DNA from 4 places in the Mesorhizobium sp. P2_D6 genome. Region 1 is predicted to be linked to each of the others. Evidence: predicted binding sites of a transcription regulator. Region 1 holds the regulator's gene; each other region holds the start of a gene.

What was found. Region 1 encodes LexA, which represses DNA repair genes until DNA is damaged. Its sites were predicted from a motif close to TGTTCNNNNTGTGTTCNG; they were not measured.
Region 2: a site for LexA is predicted at 1,716-1,733, ahead of AC1D1L_RS10170 (helicase-related protein). Genes of this name have one in related genera too.
Region 3: a site for LexA is predicted at 1,131-1,148, ahead of parE (DNA topoisomerase IV subunit B). Genes of this name have one in related genera too.
Region 4: a site for LexA is predicted at 1,587-1,604, ahead of recA (recombinase RecA). Genes of this name have one in related genera too.

Annotation. Positions count from the first base shown of each region.
Region 1 is NZ_JBFUEG010000003.1:129,072-132,280, forward strand. It holds gene moaC (cyclic pyranopterin monophosphate synthase MoaC) at 1-295, shown strand, start outside; gene AC1D1L_RS06980 (molybdopterin molybdotransferase MoeA) at 296-1,501, shown strand; gene lexA (transcriptional repressor LexA) at 1,619-2,371, shown strand; gene AC1D1L_RS06990 (ComEC/Rec2 family competence protein) at 2,378-3,209, opposite strand, start outside.
Region 2 is NZ_JBFUEG010000004.1:105,744-108,952, forward strand. It holds gene AC1D1L_RS10160 (acetyl-CoA C-acetyltransferase) at 1-338, shown strand, start outside; gene phbB (acetoacetyl-CoA reductase) at 465-1,190, shown strand; gene AC1D1L_RS10170 (helicase-related protein) at 1,899-3,209, shown strand, end outside.
Region 3 is NZ_JBFUEG010000005.1:169,097-172,305, forward strand. It holds gene cpaB (Flp pilus assembly protein CpaB) at 53-958, opposite strand; gene parE (DNA topoisomerase IV subunit B) at 1,219-3,209, shown strand, end outside.
Region 4 is NZ_JBFUEG010000003.1:401,761-404,969, reverse strand. It holds gene AC1D1L_RS08360 (pseudouridine-5'-phosphate glycosidase) at 1-266, opposite strand, end outside; gene AC1D1L_RS08355 (carbohydrate kinase family protein) at 337-1,281, opposite strand; gene recA (recombinase RecA) at 1,663-2,763, shown strand; gene alaS (alanine--tRNA ligase) at 3,038-3,209, shown strand, end outside.

The sequences.
Region 1 (3,209 bases):
CATCATGGCGGCCAAGAAGACGCATGAGCTGATCCCGCTCTGCCATCCGCTGCTGTTGACCAAGGTGTCGGTCGACATCGAGCCGGACCCCGCTTTGCCCGGCCTCAGGGTCACCGCGCTCGCCCGCGTCACCGGCAAGACCGGGGTCGAGATGGAGGCGCTGACCGCGGCATCCGTGGCCTGCCTGACCATATACGACATGGCCAAGGCGGCCGACCGCGCCATGGTGATTTCCGGCATAAGGCTGGTGGAAAAGACCGGCGGCAAGTCCGGCGACTACAAGGCGGGTTCGTAAATGGCGCTGGTTCCGGTCGCCGAGGCGCTTCAACGCCTCCTCGACGGCGCTGCGGCGCTACCGGGTGAAAGCATCGCGCTGGCCGATGCGGCCGGCCGGGTGCTGGCGGAGCCTGTCGTGGCGCTACGCACCCAGCCGCCCTTCAACGCCTCAGCCATGGACGGCTATGCCGCGCGGGCGCAGGATGTGGCATCCGCCCCGACGCGGCTTTCGGTGATCGGCATGGCGCCGGCCGGCCGCGGCTTTGCCGGCTCAGTCGGCAGGGCGGAGGCTGTCCGCATTTTTACCGGCGCGCCGCTGCCCGAAGGTGCCGACACGATCGTCATCCAGGAGAATGTCCGCGACCTTGGCAATGGCCATATCGAGGTCACCGAGCCGACCGCAAAAGACTGTAATATCCGCCGTCGTGGATTGGATTTCTCGCAAGGCGACCTGCTCCTGCAACAAGGTCGCGTGCTCGATCCGGCCGCATTGTCGCTTGCGGCGTCGGCCAATCATCCACTGCTCAACGTCGTGCGCCGGCCGCTGGTCGCCATCATCGCCACCGGCGACGAGTTGCTGCCGCCGGGGCGTGACCCCGGTCCGGATCAGATCATCTCCTCCAACGCTTACGGCGTCGCGGCCGCCGCGCAGTCTGTCGGCGCCGAAGCGCTTGATCTCGGCATCGCGGCAGATCGCAAGGCCGACATAGCGGCGCTGGTGCGCAAGGCGGTCGCGGCAAAGGCCGACGTCATCGTCACGCTCGGCGGCGCCTCGGTTGGCGACCACGACCTCGTGCACGACGTGCTGACCGGCGAAGGCATGAAGCTCGATTTCTGGAAGCTCGCCATGCGCCCGGGCAAGCCGCTGATGTTCGGGCGTCTCGGCGACATCAGGTGCATCGGCCTGCCCGGCAATCCCGTGGCGAGCCTGGTCTGTTCGCAGCTGTTCTTGAAGCCGCTTTTGGCGCAGCTCGGCGGCCGCACGTACCGGCAGGACATCCGCCCGGCGCAGCTTGGCGCCGCGATGGCGGCCAATGATCTGAGGCAAGACTATGTGCGCGCCGTGGTGAGCGAAGAAACCGGCGCACGGGTGGCGACGCCGTTCGGCATCCAGGATTCCTCGATGCTGAGAATGCTGGCCGACGCCAACGGCTTGATCGTGCGCGAGCCCTTCGCTCCGGCCGCCGCCGCGGGTGCCGCCTGCAGCGTCCTGATGTTACGCTGAACAAAACGTCAACACATTCATTAAACTTTAAAAGGTTGCGGAACACAACTGGAACAGATAGTGTTTGTTCTGGGTTTGTTTTTTCCGATTCTGGTTTCAGAACCCGTGGGGGCCGCGATGCTGACGCGTAAACAACATGAACTTCTGATGTTCATCCATGAACGCCTGAAGGAGAGCGGAATCCCGCCGTCTTTCGACGAGATGAAGGAGGCGCTCGACCTCGCGTCCAAGTCCGGCATTCACCGCCTGATCACGGCGCTTGAGGAGCGTGGCTTCATTCGCCGGTTGCCGAACCGGGCGCGCGCGCTCGAGGTGCTGCGGCTGCCCGACTCGATCGCACCCGGCCTCAATGCGGCGAAGAAGTTTTCGCCAAGCATCATCCAGGGCAGTCTCGGCCAAGGCGGTCAGGGCCAAGGCGGTCTCGGCCGCCAGATCAAGCCGGCCTCCTCGTCTCGTTCGATGTCGGCCGGCAATGACGACGCCGTTTCCGCGGTGTCGATCCCGGTGATGGGCCGCATCGCCGCCGGTGTGCCGATCGACGCAATCCAGCACCAGACGCATTCGATCTCGGTGCCGCCGGACATGATCATGGGCGGCGAACACTATGCGCTCGAGGTCAAGGGTGACTCGATGATCGAGGCCGGCATTTTCGACGGCGATACGGTGATCATCCGCAATGCCGATACGGCGAGCCCCGGCGAGATCGTGGTGGCGCTGGTCGATGAAGAGGAAGCGACGTTGAAGCGCTTCCGCCGCAAGGGCGCCTCGATCGCGCTGGAAGCCGCCAACCCGGCCTACGAAACCCGCATCTTCGGGCCGGACAGGGTCAAGGTGCAGGGCAAGCTGGTCGGCCTGATCCGGCGCTACTGAGCCGGCTTACTTTTCGAGCCGCTTGTAAGGCGGCAGACCGCGTGCTTCGCGTGAGAAGCGGCGTTGCTCGTGCCAGGGACGATAGGGCTTGTCGACGGCGAAACGGATCATTGGCGCTGTCGCGGCCGATTGTGGGTCGAAGAAGACGGCGGCACTGCCATCGCGGGCAAGTTGCTTCTTGGTCACGACCAGCACCAGCGGGTCGCGGCACGGATTGTAGGCGGTGGCGTCGTCGATGACGATCAGGCTCGCGAAAGCGCAGGCTGGCCGCGCTGTGTTGCGGTCTTTTGCCAGCGCGATGATGGCTCCGGCCGGATGCCGGGCAATGCAGAGATTGCCTGTGCAATAGAAGGGCGAGCCTGGCGGCAGGTCGAGCGGGTCTAGATCGAACCGCGTGTCCGTTGCCTCGAAAATCTCAGGCGGGATAATGGTTTCGGCTCTCAATGCCCGTTTCCAATTATCGGTGGTGAATTCGTTCCAGCGTTCCCGGTTGAGCGCGAGTTCGCCGCCGCCGATCGGCAATGCCACCAGATGCGCATCTTCCGAGATAAGCAGATCGGGCGTGCGCACCTGTGGCACAGTCAACAGGCCGGCCAGCGCGAAAGGCACGGCCGCCAGCCTCAGCCACGTGGTGGCCATGGTGGCGATGACGAGGGCGACCGCCACCAGCAGCACCGAGCGGATAGAGATCAGGCCGACGGCATCGACCGGCGAACGTTCGGAAATCCAGGCGGAGATGGCGATCATCGCCGCCAGGCCCTTGCCCATCACATAAAGGAACGGTCCATCGGCGCCGAACGGCATCGCCAGCGCGCTGAGCACGGCGAAGGGCATGACG
Region 2 (3,209 bases), on a different contig from region 1:
CCGGCGTCGATCCGGCGATCATGGGCACCGGACCTATTCCCGCTTCGAAGCGAGCGCTGGAGAAGGCCGGCTGGTCGGTCAAGGACCTCGACCTTGTCGAGGCCAATGAAGCCTTCGCCGCACAGGCCTGTGCCGTCAACAAGGGCATGGGCTGGGATACGTCGATCGTCAACGTCAATGGTGGCGCCATCGCCATCGGCCATCCGATCGGCGCCTCCGGCGCGCGCGTCTTCAACACGCTGGTTTTCGAGATGCGCCGCCGCGGCGCTAAGAAGGGCCTCGCCACGCTCTGCATCGGCGGCGGCATGGGCGTCGCCTTGTGCGTGGAAGCGCTGTGAAAAGAGTGAATGGTGAATAGGCAATGGTGAATGGTCGAAGGCGGCACATCGCTCGCCATTCACCATTCACTATTGACCATTCACCAAATTGACCATTCACCAAAAACTTTAGGGAGGAGGAACTTCATGACCAAAGTAGCGCTCGTCACCGGTGGATCGCGAGGCATCGGCGCCGCCATTTCGATCGGCCTTAAGAATGCGGGTTACACGGTTGCTGCCAACTATGCCGGCAATGACGAGGCTGCGGGGAAGTTCAGCGGGGAAACAGGCATCAAGACCTACAAATGGTCGGTCGCCGACTACGATGCCTGCGCCGCCGGGATCAAACAGGTCGAGGCCGATCTCGGCCCGGTCTCGGTGCTGGTCAACAATGCCGGCATCACCCGCGACGCCATGTTCCACAAACTAACGCGCGAGCAGTGGAAAGAAGTCATCGACACCAACCTCTCCGGCGTCTTCAACATGACGCATCCGCTGTGGGGCGGCATGCGCGACCGCAAGTTCGGCCGCGTCATCACCATCTCCTCGATCAACGGCCAGAAGGGCCAGGCCGGCCAGGTCAACTATTCCGCCGCCAAGGCCGGCGACATCGGCTTCTCCAAGGCGCTTGCCCAGGAAGGCGCTCGCGCGGGCATCACCGTCAACGTCATCTGCCCCGGCTACATCGCCACCGAGATGGTCAAAGCGATCGACGAGAAGGTGCTCAACGAGCGCATCCTGCCGCAGATCCCGGTCGGCCGCCTCGGCGAACCGGAAGAGATCGCGCGCTGCGTCGTCTTCCTCGCCTCCGAGGACGCCGGCTTCATCACCGGCTCGACCATCACCGCCAATGGCGGCCAGTACTTCGCCTGAGCGACAGCATTTCGCCTGAGAGAAAAAACGGGCCGGCTCGCGCCCGTTTTTTCGTCGTCGACAGGCAACGCTCTCAGGCTTCCATGTCGGCACTGCCCCGTTCCGGCACGCAAAGATTAACGGCGCCGGCTCAGGCTGTGCGAAACTCGCTTCACAAGCTGTGAATTCTCGGTGGGCAAGCTGTGGATAACACAACATATTGGGGTGAACAAATCGGGAAAACCCGCCCATCGCTGATTCGTCTCCGATTCGTTCCGGCTTTGACCGAAACGTTAGTGGCGAAGGCCGAAAAGCTCTGCCAAATGGTTAAAGCTGGGTTAAGAAAAGACAATAATTTCATAACCTTGGCCAATGACCGCTGAGCAGTGGCCATTCTTCGCTGGCGAAGGTTAATGGCAAGGCCCGCCCTGCATGAATCGGGCCAGTTCAATGGATTCAGCATGTGGTGAGACTCCCGGTCGCAAAATCCACATGTAGCCGTGAACAAAAGCTGAATCTGCTGGAGTCACTGATTCGTAGCCGATTCGTTCCAGACTCGTTCCAACTGTTAATCGGGAGCGAATCCGGACCTCGAACGAGACTCGCGAACTGACGGCCGGAACATTCCGCTTTCGCTTCGCGCCCGAAATCCCTATGTGTCGCGTGTCATACGCGCCATGCGAGGCGCGCTCCCGACAACACGATGCAGAAAGCCTCATTTCCGGGCCGATGAACATCCAGCCGAAACACACCCAGCCGCTGATCCTGTCGGGCCGCGACGTGACCGCCGTGCTGGGTCCGACCAACACCGGCAAGACCCATCTCGCCATCGAGCGCATGGTCGCGCATGAGAGTGGCATCATCGGCCTGCCGCAGCGGCTGCTGGCGCGAGAAGTCTACGCCCGCGTCTGTGAAAAGGTCGGCGCCCACAAGGTGGCGCTGATCACCGGCGAGGAAAAAATCCAGCCGCCCGGCGCGAAATATTCGGTCTGCACCGTCGAGGCCATGCCGCGCGAGACCGACGCCGCCTTCGTCGCCATCGACGAGGTGCAACTTGCCGGCGACCTCGAACGCGGCCACATCTTCACCGATCGCATCCTGCATCTGCGCGGCCGCCAGGAAACGCTGCTGCTTGGTGCCGCCACCATGCATGGCATTCTGCAGCGCCTGCTGAAGGGCGTTTCGGTGGTGACGCGGCCGCGGCTGTCGCACCTCGCCTATGCCGGCTCGAAGAAATTGACCCGCCTGCCGCGTCGCACCGCCATCGTCGCCTTCTCCGCCGACGAGGTCTACGCCATCGGCGAACTGATCCGCCGCCAGCAGGGCGGCGCTGCCGTCGTGCTCGGCGCCCTCAGCCCACGCACCCGCAACGCCCAGGTGGCAATGTTCCAGGCGGGCGACGTCGATTATCTCGTTGCCACCGACGCCATCGGCATGGGTCTCAACCTCGATCTCGACCATGTCGCCTTTGCCCAGAACCGCAAATTCGACGGCTACCAGTACCGCAATCTGACGGCGGCTGAGCTCGGCCAGATTGCCGGCCGCGCCGGCCGACATTTGCGTGACGGCACATTCGGCGTCACCGGCCAGGTCGATCCGCTGGACGAGGAACTGGTCAAGCGCATCGAGGGTCATGAGTTCGACCCGGTGAAGGTGCTGCAATGGCGCACCGCGCATTTCGATTTCGCCAGCCTCGACGCACTGAAGCGTTCGATCGAGACCAACGCCCCGGTCGAAGGGTTGACGCGGGCGCTGCCGGCGGTCGATGCGCAGGCGCTCGAGCATCTCTCCCGCGACGAGGACATCCGCGCGCTCGCCACCAACGCCAAGCGCGTGGCGCTGCTGTGGGAAGCCTGCGCGCTCCCCGACTACCGCAAGATCGCGCCGGCCCAGCACTCCGACCTCATCGCCTCGATCTACACGGACCTCGCCAAACACGGCCATGTAGACGAGAACTACATGGCCGAGCAGGTGCGCCGGGCTGACACAACCGAAGGCGATATCGATACGCTGTCGCACCGCATTGCCCAGATCCGCACC
Region 3 (3,209 bases), on a different contig from region 1:
ATGCATGAAGTCCCGACATCTGTCCCGTCCCTCGCCCGGTCCCCACCGGCAGTTATGGCTGGTCCCGCGCAGGAACCTGGTATTCCTCGACCTGCGTGCCGCGCGTCACGATGATCGTCTTGAATTTCGGCTTCTCAGGCTCCTTGGTCGCGGCCGTGAACAGCGCGCCGGCAGCAGCCTGGACGCCGGACGCGACCGACCCGCCGAAGGATGAGATGGTGGTGACGCCGTCCTTTGCGGCACCGCCGTCGGCGGAGGAGCGGAGCGACAGCGACAAGGTGCCGACGGTGCGGGCAAGCGCCACTTTCTGCGCGCCGTCCGTTGTTACCTCGATGGTTACGGAATTGGCGATCTGCGGCGTGGTCTGGCGCTCGTCGGCGCCCTGCCCGACGGTCAGCACCCTGGCGTCGGAGACGACGATTTCGGAGGTAACGGTCGAACCGGCCGCGCCTTGCGCATTCTTGGCCACTTCCTGGATTTCGCCGGCATCGCGTGTCAGCACCACGTCGACGCGGTCGCCCGGCATCACGAAGCCGCCGACACCGGCGATCTCGTCGGTGCGGATGGTCACCGCCCGCATGCCGGGCGTCATCATGTTGGACAGCGTCGCGCGGCCGTTCGGCCCCGACAGCTTGCTGAGCAGCACCGGCTCGTTGATCTCGATCGGCGACAGCACAACACGGCTGCCTTCGGCAAGCAATGCGTTGATGGTGGTGAAGGCGCCCTGCGGCACGGACTCTTCCGACCATGGGATTTCAGTGAGCTGTGCGCGGTCGAGTTCCATGCCGTAACGCAGCGGTGCGTTGGCCACCACAATGGTCTTAAACTCAACTTTTGGGGTCACGGGCGCCGGGATCGCCGCCGTCTTTTCCTCGGCATCGGTCCTGGCCTGGCTCTTGACCCAGAAATCCGCGGCAAAGATCGAGATCGCGCCGAAGACGGCGGCGATGCCGATCATGGTTATGGCCTTGCCCCTCACAACTAACCCCTGACACCCTGATGGTCTTTTGTTTATTGAGGCCCACACTAGGCCGCTTGGTTAAAGATTCAGGAATCCCGACCGGTCCCCACGGACCTATTTCCGCCGGCTTGGTTATCGAAAGGTTTTAGGATAAGAAGGGGTTAAATCCCCGAACGTAACAGGAACTTTGGTCGCTTGGCGCTGAAAAGCGTGGCAGTATCGACGGGTGATTCGCGGCACCGGATTCTATGGCAGGCATGGACGACAACAACGATCTTTTCGGCAATCTGGAAAAGCAGCCCCAACCGACCCGGACAACGGCGCGCCCAGCTGATCCGCTGGTGCAGGCCGCGAAGCGTCCCGTTGCGACCAAGGATGGCAGCGAAGGCTACAGCGCTGCCGACATCGAGGTGCTGGAAGGGCTGGAGCCGGTGCGGCGCCGTCCCGGCATGTATATTGGCGGCACCGATGACAAGGCGATGCACCATCTGTTCGCCGAGGTCATCGACAATTCGATGGACGAGGCGGTCGCCGGCCATGCCACCTTCATCGACGTCGAGCTTTCGGCCGACGGGTTTCTGACCGTTACCGACAATGGCCGCGGCATCCCGGTCGATCCGCATCCTAAATTCAAGAAGCCGGCGCTCGAAGTCATCATGACGACGCTGCATTCGGGCGGCAAATTCGACTCCAAGGTTTATGAGACCTCGGGCGGCCTGCACGGCGTCGGCGTCTCCGTCGTCAATGCGCTGTCGGACCATCTCGAAGTCGAAGTGGCGCGAGGCCGCCAGCTCTACCGCCAAAGATTCTCTCGTGGCGTTCCGGTGAGCGGGCTGGAGCAGCTCGGCGAAGTGCACAACCGCCGCGGCACCAAGATCCGCTTCCATCCCGACGAGCAGATCTTCGGCAAGGGCGCAGCCTTCGAGCCGGCGCGGCTCTATCGCATGACGCGCTCGAAAGCCTACCTGTTCGGCGGTGTCGAGATCCGCTGGAGCTGCGATCCGTCGCTGATCAAGGAAAAGGACCAGACGCCGGCCAAGGCGGAGTTCCATTTTCCCGGCGGCCTGAAGGACTACCTCAAGGCATCGCTCGGCGACGACTTCCAGGTGACGCGGGAAATCTTCGCCGGCAAGAGCGAGAAGCAGGGCGGCCACGGCTCGCTGGAATGGGCGGTGACCTGGTTCGGCGGCGACGGCTTCATCAACTCCTACTGCAACACCATCCCGACCGGCGAAGGCGGCACGCACGAAGCCGGCTTCCGCAATGTGCTGACACGCGGGCTTCGCGCCTATGCCGATCTCGTCGGCAACAAGCGCGCCTCGATCGTCACCTCCGAAGACGTCATGATCTCGGCGGCAGGCATGCTGTCGGTGTTCATCCGCGAGCCGGAATTCGTCGGCCAGACCAAGGATCGGCTGGCGACGATCGAGGCCATCCGCATTGTCGAGACCGCCATCCGCGATCCCTTCGACCATTGGCTGGCCGACAATCCGCAGGAAGCCTCCAAGCTTTTGGAATGGGTGATCGCGCGCGCCGACGAGCGGGTGCGCCGGCGTCAGGAAAAGGAAGTGTCGCGCAAGAGCGCGGTGCGCAAGCTCAGGCTACCCGGCAAGCTCGCCGACTGCACGCAGAATGCCGCAGCCGGCGCCGAGCTGTTCATCGTCGAAGGCGACTCGGCCGGCGGCTCGGCCAAGCAGGCGCGCGACCGCGCCAGCCAGGCCGTCCTGCCGCTGCGCGGAAAAATCCTCAACGTCGCCAGCGCCGGCAACGACAAGCTGGCCGCCAACCAGCAGATTTCGGATCTGATCCAGGCGCTCGGTTGCGGCACGCGCTCGAAATATCGCGACGAGGATCTGCGCTACGACCGCGTCATCATCATGACCGACGCCGACGTTGACGGCGCCCATATCGCGTCGCTGCTGATCACCTTCTTCTACCAGGAAATGCCGGGCCTGGTGCGCGACGGCCATCTCTATCTGGCGGTGCCGCCGCTCTATTCGATCCGGCAAGGCGGCAAGGTCGCCTATGCCCGTGACGATGCGCACAAGGACGAGCTGTTGCGCACCGAATTCACTGGCCGTGCCAAGGTCGAAATCGGCCGCTTCAAGGGCCTGGGCGAGATGATGGCCGCGCAGCTCAAGGAGACCACCATGGACCCGAAGAAGCGCACTTTGCTCAGGGTCGATGTGAACGAAATCGATTCAGCCACCAAAGACAGGGTCGATGAGCTGATGGGCACCAAGCCTGA
Region 4 (3,209 bases), 270 kb from region 1:
GCGTCGCCGGTCATGGCCAGCGATTCGCGCTCGCCGTCCGACAGCCCGATCTTGATGCGGCCGGCGACCACGGCGATCGTCGCCGGCACCGCACCATTGTCCAAAATGATCTTTTCGACATTGGCCGCCATGGCGCCATTGTCGGGGTAGGGCATGCCATGGGTGATGATGGTGCTTTCCAGCGCCACCACGGGGCGCCCGGCGGCGAGCGCCTCGGCCACCGGCGGGTGGATGTCGATGAAGGGGCGGGCGCTTTGCGGGGTCATGACGGTCTCCGGTCCGAAGTGCTGCGCGTCCCCGTAGACGGCGCGCTCCGGCAATGGCAATTCGCCGCCCTCATGCCATTTCCTGTGCGTCGGGCACAAGGGCCAGCGCCTCGTTGAAGGTGGCGGCGGTGAAGGCCGGAACGGCGTCAGCGCTTTCGATGGCGAGCGTTGCCGCGGCCACGCCTTCGCGCAGGGCCTGGCGCAGGGCCAGGCCGCGCAGCAGGGCAGCGATGGTAGCACCGGCCAGCGCGTCGCCGGCGCCGGTGACGTCGGCGACCTTTCTGGGGGCCGGCGGCAGGATCGAAAAGGCGCCGGCTTCGTCGAAACCCAGCACCGGGCCATCGCCCGCCGTCACCACGCCACTCCTGAGGCCGCTGCAGCGCAAACCGTCGACGGTCTCTCGCTCGGTGGCATTCGCGCCGACACCGGCCAGCACCATGGCCTCGCGCCGGTTCATGAAGACCTGCGCGAGCTCCTTCAGCACCGGGATCAGCCGCACCACCTTGGCCGGCGAAATGGCGATGGCATAGACCGGCTTGCCGGCGGCTAGGCCCACCAGCCGCTCCAGCGCCGATGACGGCAGATTGGCGTCGCACAGCACCGCGTCGGCCTCGGCGACCACCTCGCGCACCTTGGAGCGGCGGATCTGCTTGGGGAACGCCAGATCATAGAGCGCCATGTCGGCAAAGCCGGTGATCAGCTCGCCGTCACGGTCGATCAGCGCCGTATAGCTTGGCGTGGTGCGGTCGAGGAACACCGCCGACAGATCGGCGATGCCGGCTTCAGCGATGGCACGCGACACCGTCTCGCCCGCCGCATCGCCGCCGCGCATCGACATCAGCGAGGCCGAGACGCCGCGCCGCACGAGGCTGCGCAGCGCGTTGAAGACGCCGCCGCCGACATCCTCGCGCATCGTGCCGGGGTTGGACGCCGCAGGCACGTAATCGCCCGACACCTGGCCGCGCCGGTCGATATGGGCGCCGCCCACCGCCAGGATTTTTGCAGATTTCACCATGCCGGCGATATGACCTTTGTTATTCCTGCCGCACAAGCGTCCAGCAATTCCAGGAAAAGTGTGAAACGGTTTTCCGTCCGGAATTGCGTCAAAAGGAGATAGAGCAGTTCGCTGTTTCCATGAAACAGCGAACTGCTCTAGGCTGTGCGGCGGAGCTTCGCAGGCAAGCCAGCGATTCGGGCGGAGCCAAACCGCCGGACCGTCTGGCCCAATGCGGAAAGCGTCCGAAAACCAAACCACGAGACAAAAAAAGAACAAATCAGGATAAAGATTGTTTTTCAGATATTTGACCCCTCTTGCCAAACGAGAACAAAAAAGGTACAAACTGGGCAGGGATTACGGATTGTCCGGCCTTCATTGACGACCAAGGGGTGATGTATCATGGCTCAGAATTCTTTGCGGCTTGTAGAGGACAAAGCGGTGGACAAATCAAAGGCTCTGGACGCGGCGCTGTCGCAAATCGAGCGCGCCTTCGGCAAGGGCTCGATCATGCGGCTGGGGGCCAATGAGCAGGTCGTCGAGATCGAAACCGTGCCGACCGGATCGCTTGGCCTCGACATCGCGCTCGGCGTCGGCGGCCTGCCGCGCGGCCGCATCGTCGAGATCTATGGGCCGGAAAGCTCGGGCAAGACGACGCTGGCGCTGCACACGGTTGCCGAAGCCCAGAAGAAGGGCGGCATCTGCGCCTTTGTCGATGCCGAGCACGCGCTTGACCCGGTCTATGCACGCAAGCTCGGCGTCGACCTGGAGAACCTCCTGATCTCGCAGCCCGACACCGGTGAGCAGGCGCTGGAAATCTGCGACACGCTGGTCCGCTCCGGCGCCATCGACGTGCTGGTTGTCGATTCGGTGGCAGCACTGACGCCGCGCGCTGAAATCGAGGGCGAAATGGGCGATTCGCTCCCCGGCCTGCAGGCGCGTCTGATGAGCCAGGCGCTGCGTAAGCTGACCGCCTCGATCTCGCGCTCCAACACCATGGTCATCTTCATCAACCAGATCCGCATGAAGATCGGCGTCATGTTCGGCTCGCCCGAAACCACCACCGGTGGCAACGCGTTGAAATTCTACGCTTCGGTGCGCCTCGACATCCGCCGCATCGGCTCGGTCAAGGACCGCGACGAGGTCGTCGGCAACCAGACCCGCGTCAAGGTGGTCAAGAACAAGCTGGCGCCGCCCTTCAAGGTGGTCGAGTTCGACATCATGTATGGCGAAGGCGTCTCCAAGACAGGCGAACTGGTCGACCTCGGCGTCAAGGCCGGCGTGGTCGAGAAGTCAGGCGCCTGGTTCTCCTACAATTCACAGCGCCTCGGCCAGGGCCGCGAGAACGCCAAGCTGTTCCTGCGCGACAATCCCGACACGGCGCGCGAGATCGAACTGGCGCTCAGGCAGAATGCAGGGCTGATTGCCGAGAAATTCCTCGAAAATGGCGGCCCTGAGCGCGGCGAGGACGACGGCTTCGAGGAAGAATCCGGCGCCATGTAAGGCAGTTGCCAGAGTTCGGCCATAAATCCGGTCTATTATCGAATGCTTAAGTAACAGAGTTCTTTAGTAATCGCGTTCCAAACCGCCGGCCTTCGCGCCGGCGGTTTTCGTTTTTGGGCAAGTGTGAAGGCAGCCTTGCAGCTGCTGGATTGGCCCAATTCCGTGTTTCTGGACAGGGTGAAGCCTGCCCGCTAAAAGGCCAAGTCGATCTTCTAAGAAGCAGAGACCAGTTTCCGCCGGCCGTGCCGGCGGTTTTCGCGAAAAGGCAGCAGTCATGAGTGGCGTGAACGAGATCCGGTCGACATTCCTCGACTATTTCCGCAAGGAGGGCCACGAGGTCGTGGCCTCGAGCCCGCTTGTGCCGCGCAACGACCCGACATTGATGTTCACCAATGCCGGCATGGTGCAGTTCAAGAACGTCTTCACCGGCCTGGAGAAGCGGCCCT